DNA from 4 places in the Rummeliibacillus sp. JY-2-4R genome. Region 2 is predicted to be linked to each of the others. Evidence: riboswitches for the same ligand, from Rfam matches in the RefSeq annotation. Region 2 holds a riboswitch; each other region holds the start of a gene.
The links. Region 2 has a riboswitch for lysine ahead of ACWV26_RS19625 (transporter substrate-binding domain-containing protein). Riboswitches for the same ligand answer to the same signal wherever they lie in the genome.
Positions count from the first base shown of each region.

Region 1: it holds a riboswitch for lysine, as region 2 does, so the genes downstream of both, dapA (4-hydroxy-tetrahydrodipicolinate synthase) here and ACWV26_RS19625 (transporter substrate-binding domain-containing protein) in region 2, are expected to answer to the same signal.
Region 3: it holds a riboswitch for lysine, as region 2 does, so the genes downstream of both, ACWV26_RS00790 (amino acid permease) here and ACWV26_RS19625 (transporter substrate-binding domain-containing protein) in region 2, are expected to answer to the same signal.
Region 4: it holds a riboswitch for lysine, as region 2 does, so the genes downstream of both, ACWV26_RS14120 (aspartate kinase) here and ACWV26_RS19625 (transporter substrate-binding domain-containing protein) in region 2, are expected to answer to the same signal.

Region 1 is NZ_CM132623.1:3,510,408-3,515,697, forward strand. Features, by position in the region: gene ACWV26_RS17230 (phosphate ABC transporter substrate-binding protein PstS family protein) at 1-444, opposite strand, end outside; gene ACWV26_RS17235 (YsnF/AvaK domain-containing protein) at 1,091-1,957, shown strand; lysine riboswitch at 2,091-2,270, shown strand; gene dapA (4-hydroxy-tetrahydrodipicolinate synthase) at 2,403-3,293, shown strand; gene ACWV26_RS17245 (cupin domain-containing protein) at 3,481-4,089, shown strand; gene ACWV26_RS17250 (LLM class flavin-dependent oxidoreductase) at 4,283-5,290, opposite strand, start outside.
Region 2 is NZ_CM132623.1:3,974,043-3,979,332, reverse strand. Features, by position in the region: gene ldmS (L-aspartate--L-methionine ligase LdmS) at 1-665, shown strand, start outside; gene ACWV26_RS19630 (hypothetical protein) at 963-2,432, shown strand; lysine riboswitch at 2,557-2,742, shown strand; gene ACWV26_RS19625 (transporter substrate-binding domain-containing protein) at 2,876-3,730, shown strand; gene ACWV26_RS19620 (amino acid ABC transporter permease) at 3,805-4,572, shown strand; gene ACWV26_RS19615 (amino acid ABC transporter ATP-binding protein) at 4,572-5,290, shown strand, end outside.
Region 3 is NZ_CM132623.1:162,754-168,043, reverse strand. Features, by position in the region: gene ACWV26_RS00800 (nucleobase:cation symporter-2 family protein) at 1-261, opposite strand, end outside; gene ACWV26_RS00795 (xanthine phosphoribosyltransferase) at 276-872, opposite strand; purine riboswitch at 1,218-1,319, opposite strand; gene ACWV26_RS00790 (amino acid permease) at 1,558-3,030, opposite strand; lysine riboswitch at 3,135-3,313, opposite strand; gene ACWV26_RS00785 (CynX/NimT family MFS transporter) at 3,525-4,739, shown strand; gene ACWV26_RS00780 (nitric oxide synthase oxygenase) at 4,822-5,290, opposite strand, start outside.
Region 4 is NZ_CM132623.1:2,878,584-2,883,873, reverse strand. Features, by position in the region: gene uvrC (excinuclease ABC subunit UvrC) at 272-2,047, shown strand; lysine riboswitch at 2,105-2,287, shown strand; gene ACWV26_RS14120 (aspartate kinase) at 2,409-3,644, shown strand; gene ACWV26_RS14115 (DUF2507 domain-containing protein) at 3,717-4,136, opposite strand; gene ACWV26_RS14110 (succinate dehydrogenase cytochrome b558 subunit) at 4,412-5,020, shown strand; gene sdhA (succinate dehydrogenase flavoprotein subunit) at 5,085-5,290, shown strand, end outside.

The DNA.
Region 1 (5,290 bases), 460 kb from region 2:
AGAGAAGATGTCTTGAATTTGTGCTTCAGTTAAAGAATCAACTTTAACATCTTTATTTACTACCATAGCAAAAGCAATACCTGCTACTTTGTTATCAACAAGTTTACCTGCCTTAGATTTGTCTTCTAATTTATCAGCTGAAGGAACATCAGAGTTACCAATATCAACTGCACCAGAAGCTACTTGGTTTACACCAGTACCACTACCGCCACCTTGTACAGTTACTGTTAGATTAGGGTTTGTACCTTGAATTGCATTTGCAGCTTCTTCTGCTAGAGGTTGTAGAGCAGTTGAACCAGCTGCTGTAACTGAACCAGATAATTCTGTAGTTGCTGGTTTTTCAGCTGTTTTATCTGTACCGCTTGTTTTTGTATTATCACTGCTAGTTTGAGCATTGCCACATCCAGCTAAAGCACCTGCTATTACTAAACCTGCCATTGACATTTTTAAACCTGAAAACTTCACTTTCTTTTCCTCCCTTTATCGAGTCCGTTCTGTTTATCTTGCCTCTTACAAATCCCATATTAAAGGTGAAATGTTATCCCACTGTGTATTTAATATTAATTTAAAGTAAATCTATTTTTGGTATATTTACATTGCGTTTACATTAACCAATACAGAGGGTATATTTCATTACATAATATTCCCAATTATTTATTACCTTTTTATCCAATTCCTCCCGTCTCTAATTTTTTCACCTTGTTAGAAGTATGGATAGATTAGCATTTATCATACGAGTCAAATATTACCTACTTTAAAATAGTAATTAACTTGTCTTGTTTGAATGGTTTGTTTCAAACAATAAGCACATAATAAACTTGTGGGTTTTTAGTTTTTCTCATTTTCATATTTCGATACACAATAGGCAATTAACCGTTCAATTAAAAACGGTTAGTTGCCTATAAAAATTCTAATATAAACGATTCAAAATACGCTCTTGTCCAAAAAATACATGAGAAAAACTAGTCCTTTTTTAGAGCTACACATCAAAAATATCACTACTTTTCAACATTATTTGTTTTGCCGTCATCATTGCGGGTATATGTAAAACGAAGTGATAAAAAACTCTAAAAAACGGAGGTAATTATTTATGAGTAAAAAAGTTTTAGGTGTTTATGATACGAGAGTGGAGGTTATTCGTGCGATTCATGACTATGAACAAAAGGGATATTCGTTAGACCAACTTTCAATTGCGACGAATACAAAGGACTTCCCTTCCCCTGCCGCTATCGAAAATGAAACAGGCGTAACTTCTGAAGATTTTGGCGGTGCAGATGTGGATGAGGATAAAGGATTCTTCGAAAGTCTTCTTTCCGTTTTCCGTGGTGATTTTGATGTAGACGGAAGAACTTATTACGAATATTTACTAGGACTTGGTTTGGGTGATGCAGAAGCACGTAATTATGCAGAAGAAATCGATGACGGGAAAATTTTACTTCTTACCGATAATGTAGCAGCTAGTTTATCCAACCCAACTGATCCATTATACGAAAGGTCACCACTTAATTCTTATGGAACAGATGAAGAACACTCACTGAAACTTCGTGAAGAACAACTGAATGTAGAAAAAGAACCTGTTCAAACCGGCGAGGTCGAAGTTCATAAGGAAGTGGTTGAAGAACAAAAAACAATTAATATTCCTGTTACACATGAAGAAGTGTATGTGGAAAGACGCAAAGTAGATGATGAGGTAGCAGCTACATTAAACACAGCAGATCCTACTACACCAATAGATTCAATAGATGGTGATGAATCTATCCGTATACCAATAGTGGAAGAAAAAGTTGAAGTAACGAAAAAACCAGTGATAAACGAAGAATTAGTTATTGGAAAGAATAAGATAGAAAAGACCGAACAAGTTACCGATCAATTAAAACGTGAAGAAGCAAGAATTGAAACAAACGGTGATGCAATTATTCATGAAGACAGCGCACGTACTGATCAAGACAAATTCTAATAATACTATTAAATGGTGAATATCTTTAGGACATATCTTAGTATTATTTTCTATATTATAAGTGTTGCAATCACATGAAAATACTGGTATGATTTAACCAACTAAATATTCACTTATTTCAATATTCTTTTGAAGTAAGGATAGAGGAGCATATATCATTAGTACACAATGCAAGAATGATGAGATTCGATGACCATTGTGAAAAGGGATATTTGCCGAAGTGGAAAGAAACTCATTCATCTTGAAGCTGGTTCTGTTATTGAATAAATACAGAACTGTCATGTAGGAAACTATATGGAGGGCTATCTTACGCACAGAAATAATTTTGTTTTATTGTTTCTACTGCAACAACGTAGCCACGTTGTTGCTTTTTTGCGTTATCTTACTAATTGCCCTTCTCCCTCTAGTTTATTTTACAAATAATAATAAAGGGTGTGGAGAAGTAATGAATTTTGGACAAATATTAACTGCGATGGTAACTCCATTTGATCAAAATGGCGACATTGATTTTCAAGCCACTAGAGAACTAATTAATTACTTAATAGATAATGGTACTGAAGGTTTAGTAGTAGCCGGTACAACTGGTGAATCACCTACTCTCACTTCAGACGAAAAAGTAGAATTGTTTAAATTTGTTGTAGAAGTTGTAAATAGACGAGTTCCAGTCATTGCTGGTACTGGATCAAATAATACAAGAGCTTCAATCGAGTTAACAAAACAAGCAGAAAATACAGGTGTCGATGGCATCATGCTCGTCGTTCCATATTATAATAAACCTTCCCAAGAAGGATTGTATCAACACTTTAAAACAATTGCTGAAAGCACAAAACTTCCTATTTTACTTTACAATATCCCTGGTCGTAGTGTTATCAATATGTCAGTCGATACAGTCGTTCGTCTTGCGCAAATTCAAAATATCGTTGCCATCAAAGATGCAGCTGGTAATCTAGATGCAATGGCTGAAACCATTAGCCAAACACCTGCAGAATTTAGTGTTTACACTGGCGAAGACAGTTTAACATTACCTGCAATCGCTATTGGTGCTACTGGGGTAATCTCTGTTGCATCTCATATCATTGGAAATGAAATGCAAGAAATGATTACAAAATTCAAAAGCGGTAAAACACAAGAAGCAGCTGCAGATCACCGTAGACTTCTTCCGGTTTTCAATGGTCTATTTGCAGCACCAAACCCAGCACCTGTCAAAGCTGCATTAAATCTTAATGGAGTTGTTGTTGGCGGAACTCGCTTACCGATTATTCCTTTAAATGATGAAGAAACAAGTCAATTAAAAGAAGTTTTGCAAGCAGTGAATGAAAAAGCGGCAACTGTATAATAGATAAATAGCAAAAACCCTGTGCATCCACTTAGCACGGGGTTTTATTTTTACTTTTTTACTAGTAAGCTTTCTGATTATGAGAACAAAAGAGCAAGGCATAAATATCCTCTTTTTATAGATTGCATCACATTATCTGCCTAACTGAATACAATGATTGAGGAAGCCTAAAAAAAGGAATGATTAAATGAATTATCACTACTATGCAAGTTCATGTCCTTATTGTGCTAATCAAGCAATGTATAGCACAGGTAATATGAATAATATGTATGGAATGCCTGTCCAGCCTTACTCTCCTTCTCCTTACAGTCCAAATTTTTCGGGACAATTAACACCATACGATATGGGATATGCACCTGGAATGGATTTTCCACAGCAACAAAATAATCCTCCAATTGTCTTGAAGGATTATGGGCCAAATCCGTTTGTCGTAAACATTGAGCAAGCGACAAAACAAAACAATAATTATCGCACCGCTTTATGGACGGGTGATCATTTACAACTCACCTTAATGAGCATTGGTGTAGGAGATGACATTGGTTTGGAGGTTCACCCTCACCTCGATCAATTCATACGTATTGAAGAGGGGCAAGGAATCGTGAAAATGGGTAATAGCAAAGAAAATTTAAATTTCCAAAGAAACGTTGCGGATAATTATGCGTTCATCATCCCTGCTGGAACATGGCACAATTTAATCAATACAGGTGATAGACCGATCAAATTGTACTCAATCTATGCTCCAGTTCAGCATCCACATGGGACAGTTCAACAAACGAAACCTGTGGAAAATCATTGAAGAGAAGATTCTTTTTGCCACAATTTAAGTCAAATACTTTCCAATGATTTTGTTGAATTGCCTATTAAAAATCATAAATACAAGCTTTTGTGTAAGACTGGACCCTTACTTATATAAGTGAATTAGAAATAATAAAAAAGATAAGAACTCCAATTCAGAGTCTTATCTTTTTTTGTTCGGTAAACATTTTAACCTATAAAGTCCCTTCTGTCTCCGCTTCCCATCGGTCAATTTCCTCTTTTACAATAGGTGCGACTTCCGTTCCTAATAATTCAATTGCCATAAGTACATCTTCATGTGGCATGGATCCAACTGGTACATGGAGCATGAAACGAGTGATTCCAAGGTTTTTACGAAGGAAGATGATTTTATCTGCGACAGTTTTCGGATCCCCCACATACAAAGCACCTTCTAAACTGCACGCTTGTTCAAAGGTTTGTCGAGTGTATGGTCCCCAGCCTCTTTCTCTCCCCAATACATTCATTGCTTGTGCAGTGGATGGATAAAATTTTTCTTTTGCAAGTTCTGTAGTTTCAGCAATAAATCCATGGGAATGGGAAGCAATCTTCAACTTAGATAGATCATGACCAGCTTGTTCTGCTGCCCTATAGTAAAGTTGGACTGACCTTTCAAAATATAACGGACTCCCACCAATGATTGCTAATGTAAGTGGCAATCCAAGAAAGCCTGCTCGTATAGCTGATTCCGGTGTTCCCCCACTAGCAATCCAAATAGGTAGTGGCTCTTGTACAGAACGAGGATAGACCCCACGATTATTAATCGATGGACGATGTTTTCCAGTCCATGTGATTTTTTCAGATTCTCGAATTTTTAATAATAAATCTAATTTTTCATCGAATAACTCATTATAATCTTGTAAATCATATCCAAAAAGTGGAAACGACTCGATAAATGAACCACGACCAGCCATGATTTCCGCACGGCCATTGGAAATCGCATCGAGTGTTGAAAACTCCTGATAGACACGTACAGGATCATCTGAAGATAATACAGTAACCGCACTTGATAATCGAATATGTTTCGTCTGTGAAGCAGCTGCTGCAAGAAGTACTGCTGGTGCAGAACATGCATAATCTTCGCGATGATGTTCCCCTACTCCAAAAACATCCAATCCCACCTTGTCTGCAAGTACAATCTCTTCTACAACCTCTCGTATACGTTCGGCATGACTTTTCACTTC
Region 2 (5,290 bases):
CTGGTGATGATACACCTACATCTGGTGGTTATGGTGTTATGATTTGTTATACTGATGAACAATTACAAGTCGCAATAGAACGTTTCCAGGAAGAACAAACAGAGACAATTATTATAGAGGAAATGCTTGATGCAAAGGACAATTATAGTTGTCAATACTTGTACTCAGAAGATTTAGGTATTCGTTATCTTGGGGCTTCTGAACAACTTACAGATGCAGATGGATATTATAATGGCAATATATTAGTGAATTCTGTCCCACAAGAGGTAATTGATGCTGGAAGAAAGATTATGGAGTTTGGAGTCAAGAAAGGATTTAAAGGGATTGCGGGCTTTGATTTAATTGTTACAAACGATGGAAAAATAAAAGCAATCGATTTAAATTTCAGACAAAATGGATCCACATCCATGTTAATTTTACATGAACAACTTGGTAAATCAGCTAATAAGTTTTTATCATACTGTTCGAGAGGAGATAATGAGTCCTTCTATAAAGCTATTCAATATTTTATTGAAAAGGGAGTACTATTCCCGTTGTGTTATTATGATGGCGATTATTTTGACGTACCAGTGAATTCAAGATTTACAGGTATTTGGTACGCTGATACGCTTGAAGAAATCGAGCAATATGAAAAACAGCTTAATGATTCAGGGGTGACATGCTAGTTAACGATATAGTTGAAAATTTTCTTCCGATGAGACTAAAAAGTTACGCCAACTGAAAAATTTGATCTGTAGTTGAAATTGATTTATTTTGTTACCAACTTATAAATATAAGAAAAAGGGGCTGCCAATAAAATGGATAGCCTCTTTTAGTGTTACTACTCTAATTTCCATAAGAAGGTTATACATATTTATGTTAAAATCAATTTTTAAGAAAATATAGAAATTATGATAGTTTTAAATTATACATCTATAATAGAATGAAAGAAGAATAGAGAGATTGATGAGAGGAAGCAACTAATGAAAAATTGGGAATATGTATTACGAGATTATATCATTGGAAGACCAGTTGTTAAACTTGACCTTGATGAAGATGATTCGTCCATTGGCCAAATTGTAGATGCACATAGAGGTTTGACGTACGGTTATATCGAATTATCTGACGATGAAAAGCTAACGTCATTTATGATTGATATGGATGAAATTATGGAAAATAATGATATTTCTTTAGATGAATATGAAGAATTGACACCTGATGAGTTAATAGGATGTGCAGAAGATTTTGTAAAAGAGTTTTGCCGTGATTCCTTACATTTTAATATGATGACTGAATGGAACGGCATATCTTATTTGATTGTCTTTGAAGCAAAAGATGTTGCACTAAATCTATTTTTACCTAATTCCGGTGCAACTATTGAAATAAACAAGCAAGGCTTTGTACTTTCAGCGACATTATTCCAATCCTACTATCAATTGGCATACCCAGATATTCAAATCTCAGCAGAAGATGCAAAAAATATTATTTGTCAGCATACCTTAGTAGAGCTTGGTATTTATGAAGAGAATGGCGAGATGGAGCTTGTATATTATCCTAAAAAAGAATTTATGGGTGTTCATGTAGATGGTCACATCGTTTCTGGTGATGCAGCTTTCACTGGTGATTTTATGGATGCACATGCGTTTGAAGCTGTAACAGTTACTAAATCTATTGAAAGTTTACTAGGTGTTACAAATGATATGTATCAAGTAGTAAATGAGAGTGGACGCTACTGGTACAGAGCAGAGGACGCCAATAATATAAGCCTTTCTGAACCAATTATTAAAATTGAGCAAACTGATGAAATGCAACTGGACTATGAGTCATTGGTGAAATGGGCAGAATTAGATGCAGAATTACCCGTAGATCTTTTAGAAAACAATGCGAAAATTTTCTTAGAAACTGTAATTGGGGATATACATGAAAAATATTTACTAGAAGAACAGTTAGAAGAGGAAGATGACTTCGATATTTTAAGTGAAGAAGATTTATCTGAAGAAGAGCGCCAATTCTTTGAAGAGCTTGAAATGATGGAAGAGGATGTTGAGGATGACTTTGATGAAGAAGACATCGATTTTGAACCATTCACAACATTTACCTTTATACGTTATCACAAAGGCATTCGTATTGAAGATTATTCAATCCATGTAAACGTCGGTATATATACAGGGCTTATCCGTGATTGCACCATTACATTACCAAACGAATTAGAATTGACTTCTTTAGATATGAATCCAAACATAACATTAGAACAAGCAGATGCTCTATTTAAAGAACAACTACAAATGAAGCTTGCACGGACTTTTAGTTATGATGAGGAAGATGAAGAAGTTACAGTATATGGATTAGATTACATTGTTTCTTTCCAAAATAAAGGGAGAATCCAAAAAATTGATGCAATGACTGGAGAAGTTCAATTTGTGGATGCAGATATATTAAAAGAGGGCGAATAATTATAGCCTATGGGAATCTACAAGTAGAATTGAATGAAAGTCTAAGAAAAATGTAAGACTAGTTGACATGAGAATGCTAGTATTGTAGACTGTTCACAACAATAATATACAACCTCACTTATTTTAGTGAGGTAGAGGCGCGATATTTATTAGTTCTTAGCGGAGTTAGAGAAAACGATGAAACTTAAGAAGAAGGAAATGTTGCCGAAGTTTGTAATTGATCTCAAGGTTACATGCTGGGTCTGCAGTGAATAATTGCAGGACTGTCTCAATAAACTTCCCTGGTTTATTGAGTTGTGCTATCTCATTATGGGATAAAAGTAGAGGATTTAGGACTAGAGAATATTCTGGGACCTGAGTTCAACTCAGAGTCCTTTTTTTATAGCCATTTTTACTCTTAGCACGGATTATAAGGGGTATTCTTTTTAAAGGGAGAGGGAAATATGAAAAAAACATGGGCATTATTATCTAGTGTTTTATTGATGGCCATTCTTGTATTAGCAGGATGCGGCTCATCAGATTCAAAAGATTCTAAATCATCAGGAAGTAGTGAAAGTAAGGATACCTTTACTGTAGGAATGGAAGCAGGATATCCACCCTTTAACTGGACACAAGCGGATGATTCTAATGGTGCAGTTGCTATTGAAGGAAATGCGGAGTATGCAGGTGGATACGATGTTCAAATTGCAAAGGAAATTGCCGATGGATTAGGCAAAAAATTAGTAATCGTTAAAACAGAATGGGATGGTCTAGTACCATCATTAACATCTGGCAAAATTGATGCTATTATCGCTGGCATGTCACCAACTGCAGAGCGTAAGCAAACAATAGATTTCTCTGATATATATTACAAATCAAACTTAGTAATGGTTGTGAAGAAAGGCAGCAAATACGAAACTGCAACTTCAATTGCTGACTTTAATGGAGCAAAAGTTACTGCTCAATTAAATACTTTCCACTACAGTGTGATTGACCAAATTAAAGGGGTTAAAAAAGAAACAGCAATGGATAACTTTCCAGCTATGCGTGTAGCACTTGAAGCAGGCAAAATAGATGCATATGTATCTGAAAAGCCTGAAGCAGTGTCAGCTACAGCGGCTAATGATAAATTTGCAATGGTCGAATTTGCAGACGGTAATGGATTTAAAACATCAGAAGAAGACACTGCAATTGCTGTAGGTGTACAAAAAGATAGCAAATTAACAGCGAAAATCAATGAAATTCTAAAAGGTATTTCAGAAGAAGAACGTATCAAAATTATGGATGATGCGATCAAAAATCAACCAGCTGCTAAATAGCTTTCAGATTTAAAAACACTACCGATTGTGAATGAAGCAGTCGGTAGTGTTTGTCTTTAAGGAGGAAAATAAAGATGACATTAGAATGGTTTATAAATATCATTACGAATAACTGGCCGATGTTCTTACGAGGCGCTTGGATGACACTGGTTATTTCTACAATCGGGACTATTTTAGGCGCATTAATCGGCTTGATTATTGGCGTCATCAATACGATTCCAAAAGGGACAGGAGGCACTAAAAAGTGGTTGATTAAATTCATCAACACAATCTTATCAATTTATGTTGAATTTTTCCGTGGTACGCCTATGATTGTTCAAGCGATGGTTATTTATTACGGTTCAGACCTATTGTTTGGACTTGATATGGATCGAACATTTGCGGCAGTCTTTATCGTTTCATTAAACACAGGCGCATATATGGCTGAAATCGTTCGTGGCGGAATTATTGGTGTTGACAAAGGTCAATTTGAAGCAGCTCGTGCAATTGGGATGAATCATTGGAAAACAATGATTCACGTAGTATTGCCACAAGTTATGCGAAATATCTTACCAGCAACAGGAAACCAATATGTTATGAACATCAAAGATACATCGGTATTAAATGTAATTGGTGTAACTGAATTGTTCTTTCAAACAAAATCGATTGCAGGAAACAACTTCCGTTACTTTGAATCATTCATTATTGCAAGTTTAATCTACTTAGTAATGACAATTATTGCAACTCAAATCTTACGTTTCTTCGAGCGTAGGCTAGCAGGTGAAGCTAACTATCAAATGATTGACGAAGCAGGAATTGCTCGTCCTACATCACGTAAATCGCAAGCAAAGGAGAACGTATGATGGAAAAAATTATTGATATCAAACATTTGAGTAAATCCTTTGGTTCACATGAAGTACTGAAAGATATTAATTTTGCAGTACATAAAGGTGAGGTAGTAAGTGTCATAGGATCATCTGGATCTGGTAAATCAACCCTACTACGCTGTATTAATTTACTTGAGACGCCTTCAGGCGGTGAAATTATTTATAAAGGTTCTAATATTCTTGATCAAAAACATGATATTAATGATTACCGTACACATCTTGGCATGGTTTTTCAGCAGTTCAATTTATTTAATAACTGGGATGTTTTAAATAATTGTATTGTTGGTCAAACAAAGGTATTAAGACGTTCAAAAGAAGAAGCGACTGAAATAGCGATGAAGTATTTAAATACTGTTGGTATGGAACGGTATTTAAATGCGAGACCAAACCAATTATCAGGTGGTCAAAAACAACGTGTAGCAATTGCTAGGGCATTATCTATGCAGCCTGATGCGCTTTTATTTGATGAGCCTACTTCAGCACTTGACCCAGAAATGGTTGGTGAAGTGTTAAAGGTAATGAAAGAATTAGCACAAACGGGATTGACGATGATTATCGTGACACATGAAATGGAATTTGCCCGCGAAGTATCTGACCGTATTGTTTTCATGGATAAAGGTGTAATTGTAGAAGACGGAACCCCAGATGATGTATTTAATCATCCTAAGCATGAGCGTACAAAAGCCTTCTTGCA
Region 3 (5,290 bases), 230 kb from region 2:
AGTACCGATTCCAATAATCGGTGTTACAGCTGTAAATGTACATCCTAAAACTAATGGTAATCCGATTCCAAAAACTTTACCGCGAACCACTTGTAATAATGTAGCAATACCACACATCATAATATCAATGGATACTAAATAAGTTAACTGCGTAGAATCAAATTTAAGCGCTCCACCAATGATTAATGGTACTAAAATAGCTCCTGCATACATTGCTAACAAATGCTGAATACCAAGTGTTGCCAGTTTTGCCTTATTCATTGTTTAGTTGCCTCCTAAGCAAATTGTACTTTTCCACTTTCTAACGAAGAAACGATTGCTAATGAATCAACTCGATATCCTTGTTCACGTAGTAACTTACCTCCAGGTTGGAAGCCTTTTTCGATGACAATACCAATACCACTAGTAGTAGCACCTGCTTGTTTTACGATATCAAGTAATCCTTTTGCTGCTTCACCGTTTGCTAAGAAATCATCGATGATTAGAATGACATCATCTTCTTTTACATAATCTTTTGAAACTGTAAGAGTACTAGTTATTTTCTTTGTGAATGAATAAACTTCTGTAGTATAGAAGTTATCAGTTAACGTTACAGATTTACTTTTACGAGCAAAGACAACAGGAATTCCTAAAATAAGTCCCGCCATTACTGCTGGTGCAATTCCTGATGATTCAATTGTTAAAATCTTTGTTAAACCAGCATCTTTATATAGTTCTGCAAACTCTTGTCCAATCGCTTGCATAAGTTGTGGATCGATTTGGTGATTCAAGAATGAATCTACTTTTAATACATCTCCTGATAAAACTTTACCTTCATTAATGATTTTGTCCTGAAGTGCTTTCAAACTTAGGAACTCCCTTCTTGATTTCATATACTTAGAGTTATTGGCGTGTTGTGTTTTTACTATTACCCAGCTACGGTGGAAAGCTGAGAAGATGCTTTCGATTCGAGCCCGCAAGCAACTGTCGCAGCTGAACGAGCCACCTCCGCTTTTACCTTATCCAGCTCCACACGCCAGCCCCTCGAGTCGTTTCGTTCCCTCGGTCGAAAGCTGAAAGTACGCTTTCGATTCGGGCCCTCCAACGATTGTCGGGGCTTAACGGGCGTGTTCCGCTTTTAAATAAAAAAACTCGAAGTACTTTGCATCCAGTCATCTATGAGTGGAGCAAGTCCTTCGAGTTTAGTCGATGGGATTGGTAAATAGAATAGTCTATTTCCAATCTATATTGCTTCTCATAGTCAGTTCATTTACGGTGAGCTGGTAGAAACTTGCGAGCCATATTCTCGCTATTATATGAGTGAATGATATTTTGTTGTAATATTAAGAATGTCACAATTATAGCATGAAAGTATTATTTTTCAACAAAACACAAAATATAAAATAATTCAGAAATCTCCGAAAAACCGAATATTTACAGTTTTAGCGGCTTAAATTAGGCTAATCTACGAACGTTCTGATGTATTTTTATCGTATTTTTCATTTCAATTAAAAATAATCATGATAAAAAGGCTAATCCAATATAGGTATTTTACCCTACAAGAGATTAGCCTTTTGATTAGTCTTTAATTGGACGATTTGATGTCAAATCTGCTTCTTCTAACTTTACTATCTTTGTTTTGTTTTTCAATTTATAGGCGAACCAAAGGATTAGGAAAATTGGTAAGCCAATATACGATACTAATATTCCGTACCAATCAATATGTCCACCTGTGAATGCTGTATAATTTTGACCTAATACAACAACTGCACATAAGACAAATGCAAAAATTGGACCAAACGGGAAGAACCTAGATCGATATGGTAACTCAGATAAATCATGACCTTGTGCTATAAACGCTTTGCGGAATCGATAATGACTAGCCGCAATTCCAAGCCATGCGATGAATCCACACATACCTGAAGCATTTAATAACCATGTATAGACTGTACCTGAACCAAATAAGGATGCTAAAAATGATAGACATGCTACAAGCACTGTGGCAACAAGTGCCGCCACTGGAACTCCTCGTTTGTTTAGCTTTCTAAATATTTTAGGTGCATGACCTTCCATCGCTAATTCCCAAAGCGTACGTGATGATGCATATAAACCTGAATTACCAGCAGAAAGAATTGCTGTTAAAATGACTGCATTCATAATAGATGCAGCAATGGCAATCCCTGCATTTTCAAATACTAATGTAAATGGACTTACAGTTACATCATCACTATTCGCAAGACGTGGATCTGTATATGGAATTAACAAACCAATTGCCAAAATCGCTAAAATATAGAATAGCAAAATACGCCAGAAAACTTGTTTCACTGCTTTTGGAATTGTTTTGCTTGGGTTCTTTGTTTCGCCTGCAGTAACACCAAGTAATTCAGTTCCTTGGAATGAGAAACCTGCAGCTAAGAAAATACCAAATGTCGCAAAGAATCCACCATGGAAAGGTGCATCTCCCTTAAAGAAGTTCGTAAACCCAACCGGTGCATGTCCACCAAGGATACCAAAGATCATTAAGAAACTTACAATAATAAAGATGATAACCGTAGCTACCTTGATAAAAGCAAACCAATATTCACTTTCGCCAAAACTATTAACAGATAAGTAGTTTAAAACAAAAATAAGAATTAAAAATGATGCGCTCCATATATAGGAAGGACTATCAGGGAACCAATATTTCATCACAATAGATACAGCTGAAATTTCTGCTGCGATAGTAATTGCCCAGTTATACCAATAGTTCCAACCCAATGCAAAGCCTAATGCTGGATCGATAAATTTTGATGCATACGTACTAAATGAACCTGAAACTGGCATATAAGCAGCCATTTCTCCAAGACTAGTCATTAGGAAAAATACCATTATCCCAATTAAACCATAAGCTACTATCGCGCCACCTGGTCCTGCAGTAGCAACTGAGTTACCACTCGCAAGTAGCAATCCTGTACCAATGGTTCCACCGAGTGAAATCATCGTAACATGGCGACTTTTTAATCCTCTATTTAAGCTCTGCTGAACGCTATCGCCTGTATTTTTTGTACTCATAATTCTCCTCTTTCCGATTTTCATTGCTGATGAGGCGGGTAAAGGAAAATAAAAAAACCACCGCAAAATATTTGTGGATGGTATCTAAATTCCCCATCAACCTTGATAAAGATAGCTCAACACGCATTTTTTGCGTGACAGTTCTGTCCCTTTCGATAACAGCCCCAGCATTGCCAATAAAAAGCTTAACAATACTTCGGCGATATTCCCTTTTTAATCGAGTCAATAATGCTTTTTCATCTCGTCGATTATACTTATGAAGATCGCGACCTCTACCCCATCTATTGGATGAGGCATGCAATATATAATTTTTATTACGCTCCCCATTATAGTACAGAGAAGCTCTATTAACAAGATGTAAATTGATAGATTTAAAGATACAATTTAAGTTTTATAATACCTTAGCTTTCTAATTTTTTACTAAATATTGAAATTTACTCTCTATTAATGATACTGTTGCTAAAAGAATCTGTTTTACGAGGAGGTTATGTAGCTTGGCTTCACAACAATCAACTCGAAATAGCAAAAAAATACCATGGAATCGAAGTACTTGGCTTCTTGTTCTTGGTATTATTTTCATTGCTTCTACACTACGTTCTCCACTCACTTCTGTTGGTCCTATTATTTCCTACATAAAAGAAGGTTTGGATATTTCAAATGTATTAGCAGGGTTCATCACGACAATCCCATTACTAGCATTTGCGATTGTATCCCCATTTGCCCCTAAATTGGCTAGTCGTTTTGGGTTCGAAAAAACACTGCTTGGTGCCATGATTATTTTAGCGATAGGGATTCTCAGTCGCTCACTTGGAAATACTTTCTCCCTATTAATTGGAACTGGATTAATCGGGATTGCAATTGCCTTTGGTAATGTATTGCTACCTGCGCTAATCAAGCTAAAATTCCCTTTTCAAGTAGGACTATTAACGTCCATCTTCACACTTTCTATGAACGTTACAGCAAGTGTTGCAGCAGGCGTTAGTTATCCAATAGCTAGTACTTCTTTAGGATGGAAAGGCGCTCTTGGGTGTTGGGTTGTTTTAACCATAATCGCCATCGCCGTATGGTTACCTCATGTTAGGAAGCAAGCGGAATTAAAGGAAAAAGAAAAAAAACAAAATGGAAGAAAACCTATATGGAAGTATCCTTTAACTTGGGCTATCACTGTAGCCATGGGTTTACAATCATTTATCTTCTATACAACAGCTGCTTGGATTCCAGCAATGTTAGAATCCCAAGGTATGAGCGCAAGTCAAGCGGGCTGGATGTTCTCTATTTTGCAATTTTCACAATTACCTATGACATTCCTGATTCCAATACTCGCTGGGCGTAGGACAGACCAACGTCCTTTAGTAGCATTGTTTACTATATTTTATGTAATTGGCTTTACAGGAATATTGCTGAACTGGACGTCTCTAACGATTATTTGGATGGTTCTAATTGGCCTTGCAGGTGGTGCATCATTCGGTCTTGTAATGATGTTCTTTTCACTCCGTTCCCGAAATGCAATAGAAGCTGCAGAACTTAGTGGGACTGCACAATCCATTGGCTATCTACTTGCTGCAATAGGTCCCGTACTTTATGGATACGTTCATGATTTATGGAGCAGCTTTCATGTGGCAAATATGCTTTACGCTATTGTCGTAATAGGGTTATTTATAGCTGCCTGGATATCAGCAAAAGACCGCTTTGTAACACCTGAGAAATAGAAGACAAAAAGGAGCAACAATACGTTTGCTCCCTTTTCATTTAATTTTTAGATTATTTACGCCAGGGCAACCCTCAAATATTTCAATAAGGACTTTTCTGATAAGAATATGATGGAGACTTTTTCGTATTATCAAATGGTTTGTGGAAGATATACGTTGTAGCAGGTGACAAGGGTGGAATCAGCCATGTCCAATTGCCCGTAACATCACGATTTGCAGATTCTTCATTTGCTTCAAATCGTTTAAATTGTTGCGCAGCAGTATGATGGTCCACAATACTTACACCGTCTTCCTTAAAAGAATGAAGTACTGCAACATTGAGCTCCACTAACGCACGGTCTTTCCATAGACTTGAGTTCGAAGACGTATTTAATCCCATTTTCTCTGCAATAATCGGTAATTGATTGTAGCGAGATTCATCTGCCAAGTTACGAGCACCGATTTCAGTGCCCATATACCATCCGTTAAAAGGAGCAGCTGCATAGACGATCCCCCCTACCTCAAGCTTCATAGAAGAAATCATAGGCACAGCATACCATTTCAACTGTAAA
Region 4 (5,290 bases), 1.1 Mb from region 2:
TATATAAATAGTAGACCGAAGTTTCTGAGTGGAGTCTCTTATAGGATTAGTATCTAGCAAGTGTCTATTACGATTGAATAATGTATCAATATAAAATATTTATTATTTATATTTTGACTAGAAATCTTAGATGGAGATAAGTACTTCAAATTAACACCAAATTTGAATGAAAATGTTTACTCAGACTCCTAAGCAGTAGAAGAGGCTCATACTCTGTGCTCTATAGTTTATATTTCCATAATCTGGACAAGCCCTTTTATGAGGTGATTTGATGAATGAATTAATTAAACAAAAATTAGCAATTTTACCCGATCAACCCGGATGTTATTTAATGAAAGATCGTCAAGGTACGGTAATTTATGTAGGAAAAGCGAAAGTATTAAAAAATAGAGTACGCTCTTATTTTACAGGAACACATAATGGTAAAACTCAACGTCTAGTAAGTGAAATAGAAGATTTTGAATATATTATCACTTCATCAAACAAAGAAGCCTTTTTACTAGAGTTAAATTTGATCAAATTACATGATCCAAAATATAATATCATGCTGAAAGACGATAAGACCTATCCATATATTAAAATTACCAATGAAAAATACCCGAGATTACTTACCGTTAGAAAAGTCAAAAAGGACAAAGGTAAATATTTTGGACCTTATCCAAATGCATACGCAGCCAATGAAACAAAGAAACTTTTAGATCGACTGTATCCATTGCGTAAATGTCAGACATTGCCAAATAGAGTTTGTTTGTATTACCATCTTGGACAATGCCTAGCACCATGTGTGAAAGAAATTGAAAAAGAAACGTATACGAAAATGGTACAAGAAATCACTAGTTTTCTAAATGGTGGACATACTACTGTCAAGGATGAATTACAAAAGAAAATGATAGAGGCATCTGAACAACTTGATTTCGAACGTGCTAAAGAATACAGAGATCAAATTGCACATATTGAAGCAGTAATGGAAAAACAGAAAATCACAACGAATGATTTTACCAATCGAGATGTTTTCGGCTATGCAGTAGACAAAGGGTGGATGTGTGTTCAAGTATTTTTTGTCAGACAAGGAAAATTAATCGAGCGAGATGTATCACTATTTCCATCTTATGGTGAGCCTGATGAAGAGTTTTTGACGTATGTCGGGCAATTCTATGAAAAAACTGAACATATAAAACCAAAAGAAATCCTTATTCCTCAGGAAATTGACGATGAAGTGCTTCAACAAGTATTAGATATTAAAGTAATAAAACCATTAAGAGGACAAAAAAAGGAATTATTAGATTTGGCTTCAAAAAATGCTCAGGTAGCAATATTAGAGAAATTCCAATTGATTGAAAGACAGGAACAACGAACAATTGGTGCATGTGAAGCGCTTGGACAAGCTATGAATATTGCAACACCTATTCGTATTGAAGCATTTGATAATTCCCATATATTTGGAGCAGATACTGTTTCAGCTATGGTTGTTTTTATAGATGGAAAACCAAGTAAAAAAGATTATCGCAAATTTAAAATCCAACATGCGGAAGCCCATGACGATTATGGTGCGATGCGCGAAGTTATCCGAAGACGTTATACTAGAGTGTTAAAAGAAGGCCTACCTTTACCGGATTTACTCGTGACGGATGGAGGAAAAGGACAAATGGAGGTTGCGCGAGAAATTTTAGAAGATGAATTAGGACTCGACATTCCAATCGCAGGTTTGGCTAAAGATGATAAGCATCAAACCTCGCAACTTTTATATGGCAATCCTCCTGAAATCATTCCATTGAAACGCACAAGTGAAGCATTTTATCTATTACAACGAGTACAAGATGAAGTGCACAGATTTGCCATAACATTCCATAGACAATTACATGAGAAAAACGCCATAACTTCTGTTTTAGATGAGATTCCAGGAGTTGGCCCAAAAAGGAAACAGCAATTATTGAAATATTTTGGTTCTATTAAGAAAATTAAAGAAGCAACTTTTGAAGAGCTGCAAGAAGCAGGTGTACCAAAAACTCTATCTCATACAATAATTGACTTTTTTTCGGGAAAATGATTGATAGATAGTCATTCGTATGGTATCTTAATAACACCAATTAAAAATCACTGATTTAGTGATGATAGAGGCGCGGATTTCAAGAGTATCCGACTGGAGGATGAATAGATCCTTAGAAGGTCGGCGAAAGGGGAGGCCGCCGAAGTTGCAAGTTTGCTAATTCCACCTTGCTGCTGGTTCTACATTGAAGAAATGTAGAATTGTCAGAATCGATTCCGGTTCTGGAGGGCTATCTCACATGAATGTTCTATAGAACGTGCATGCAAAGAGCAGCCTAATCACATTTGTGATAAGCTGCTCTTTTTTCTTTAGAAATCATTGTGAAAATCGCCCACATATAACTATGTAGGGGAGCGTTTTGATGAATACTTTAGTGGTTAAATTTGGCGGTACATCCGTCGCGACAACAAAAAAAATCATGAATGTCGCACAGCGCATTTTACATGAAATACAAAATGGCTATCAAATTGTTGTTGTTGTATCTGCAATGGGTAAAACAACAGATCAACTTGTTGAAATGGCCCACGAAATTTCTGAAACACCTTCAAAAAGAGAAATGGATGTCTTACTAACAACAGGTGAACAAGTAACTATATCATTGTTAACGATGGCTTTGCATAAGTTAGGAATTGCGGCTCAATCATTCACTGGTTGGCAAGCAGGAATCGTTACAGAACATGTGCCTAGCAATGCGCGCATTGAGAATATAGCGCCAAATGCTTTAAAAGAAGCTCTAAAAGCTGGGAAAGTTGCAGTAGTAGCTGGATTCCAAGGGATTGATGATGAAGGCAATATTACTACACTGGGACGTGGCGGTTCTGATACAACAGCTGTAGCTTTAGCAAGCGCACTTGATGCAGAGCGATGTGATATTTATACCGATGTTGATGGTGTGTATACGAGTGATCCTAGATATGTAAAAGGTGCGAGAAAGCTACAAGAAATGTCATATGACGAAATGCTAGAACTAGCTAATCTTGGAGCAGGTGTTTTGCACCCAAGATCAGTAGAGGTTGCTAAAAATCATAATATCAAAATGTCAGTACGTTCTAGCTATGAGGAAGTAGAAGGCACCATTTTGAAGGAGGAAGTTTCTGTGGAAAAAGATTTAGTGGTTCGTGGGGTTGCGTTTGAATCAGATATTATTCGATTAACTGTTTATTATGAAAAAGCTTATACTGGCTCATTAGCCAATATATTTACAACATTAGCCAAAAATCATATTAATGTTGATATTATTGTTCAATCTATTATTGAAGGAACAGAGCCTTCTGTTTCTTTCTCAGTGAAAAAAGAAAATTTACAAGATGCTTTAAATGTATTATCTGAGCATCAAAAAACCCTTGGTTATCACCATTTAGACCATGAAGGTGATCTTGCAAAAGTTTCTATTGTAGGTTCAGGTATGGTTTCAAATCCTGGGGTTGCTGCTTCGATGTTTGACCGTTTATATCGCGAAGGAATTCCGGTGAAAATGGTTAGTACTAGCGAAATTAAAGTATCAGTGGTTGTACCACAAGAAGATATGCTAAAAGCAGCAAATGCATTGCATGATGAATTTAACCTCTCAATCCAAGAAAAAATCGCTCAACAATAAGCGATTTGTTAAAATGAATAAAAAAAGGATTTCAAAGAAGTGTTTTACACACTTCTTTGAAATTCTTTTACTTTATCCTTCAATTTTATCTTTTAAATCCCATTTTATATGAAATTTCACAACGGATAGTTTCGGTTTTGTCTCCTCATAACACTCAGTGAGGAATCCGCAGCATATTTGTTGATGTTGAGCTAAAAAGCCTGCTTCTAATTTGAAACAACGTTGATCAAATTTAAGGATTTCAGGATCACCAGATAAAGTACAAAAAGCTTCACTTGCAGACACTTTATCAATCGATAAATCTCCCCATCCAGCTTCTTTAAAAAAGTCTACAGCTTCCTCTAATTCGTATAGCGGAAATTTACGCGCTAATTCTTTACCACACCAATATAGTATATCTTCTTCGTTTTTACCTAAAACTGAAGATAGTACATGATCGCGTATTAATTCGTAGCCAAATTGGGTAAATTCATTTTTTTGTTGAGTAGACATTGAAATCCTTCTTTCATAAATTTTTGTCCAATTTTTGTCTTGAAAAGAAGTAATAGATTTAAAAGAGAAATTTATGTACCTTTTCGAGAATATCAAAGAACTAAAGGGTTGATATAAATAGTTTATGTTACCTTGACGCTAATGGATGTTGAGAGTACAATAAACTTGTCATAATATTGTACCATTATGAAGCAAGCAGTCAATAGATGCTGAGTTACAAAAGCATGGCAAAAAGGTGACGCACTTGTTTCCTAGTACTAAGGGGGGTAACAGTCTTGTCGAAAGATCGAGAGTTTTATTTGCGTCGTCTGCATTCTCTTCTTGGAATTATTCCAGTAGGATTGTTTGTGACGCAACACTTGTTATTAAACTTCCAAGCAACACACGGAGCAGAATCATTCAACAAAGCAAGTAACTTTATGGGGAACTTACCATTCTTATGGTTCCTTGAGTGGTTCATCATTTACATTCCATTAATGTTCCATGCATTTTATGGTTTGTACATTGCATTTACTGCTCAACCAAATAACAAACGTTTTGGTACATTCCGCAACTGGATGTTCCTATTACAACGTATTACTGGGGTATTCCTTGTAATCTTTATTGCATGGCATATTTTCCAAACTCGTATCCAAAAAGCACTTGGAACAGAAGTTGACTATGATATGATGGCTAATGTACTATCAAACCCAATCATGGTAGTATTCTACGCATTAGGTATTATTTCAGCTACATTCCATTTAGCTAATGGTATTTGGTCATTCTTAGTGAGCTGGGGTATTACACAATCTCCAAAATCACAAAAAGTTGCAACTTACATCACAATGATTTTCTTTGTAGTGTTATCTGTAATCGGTGTAATGGCTCTATTTGCTTTCGTTTAATCGAAAAGCAGTAGGCCACTTGTAAGCGCTTGATTACTATTCGAACGAGGAGTGAGAAAAAAACATGGCTAAAAGCAAATTGATAGTCGTTGGTGGCGGTCTAGCTGGCTTAATGTCTACTATGAAAGCTGCTGAAATGGGCACAGAGGTTGAATTATTCTCATTAGTTCCGGTAAAACGCTCACACTCTGTATGTGCGCAAGGCGGAATTAACGGTGCCGTAAATACAAAAGGTGAAGGGGATTCTCCATGGATCCACTTTGATGATAC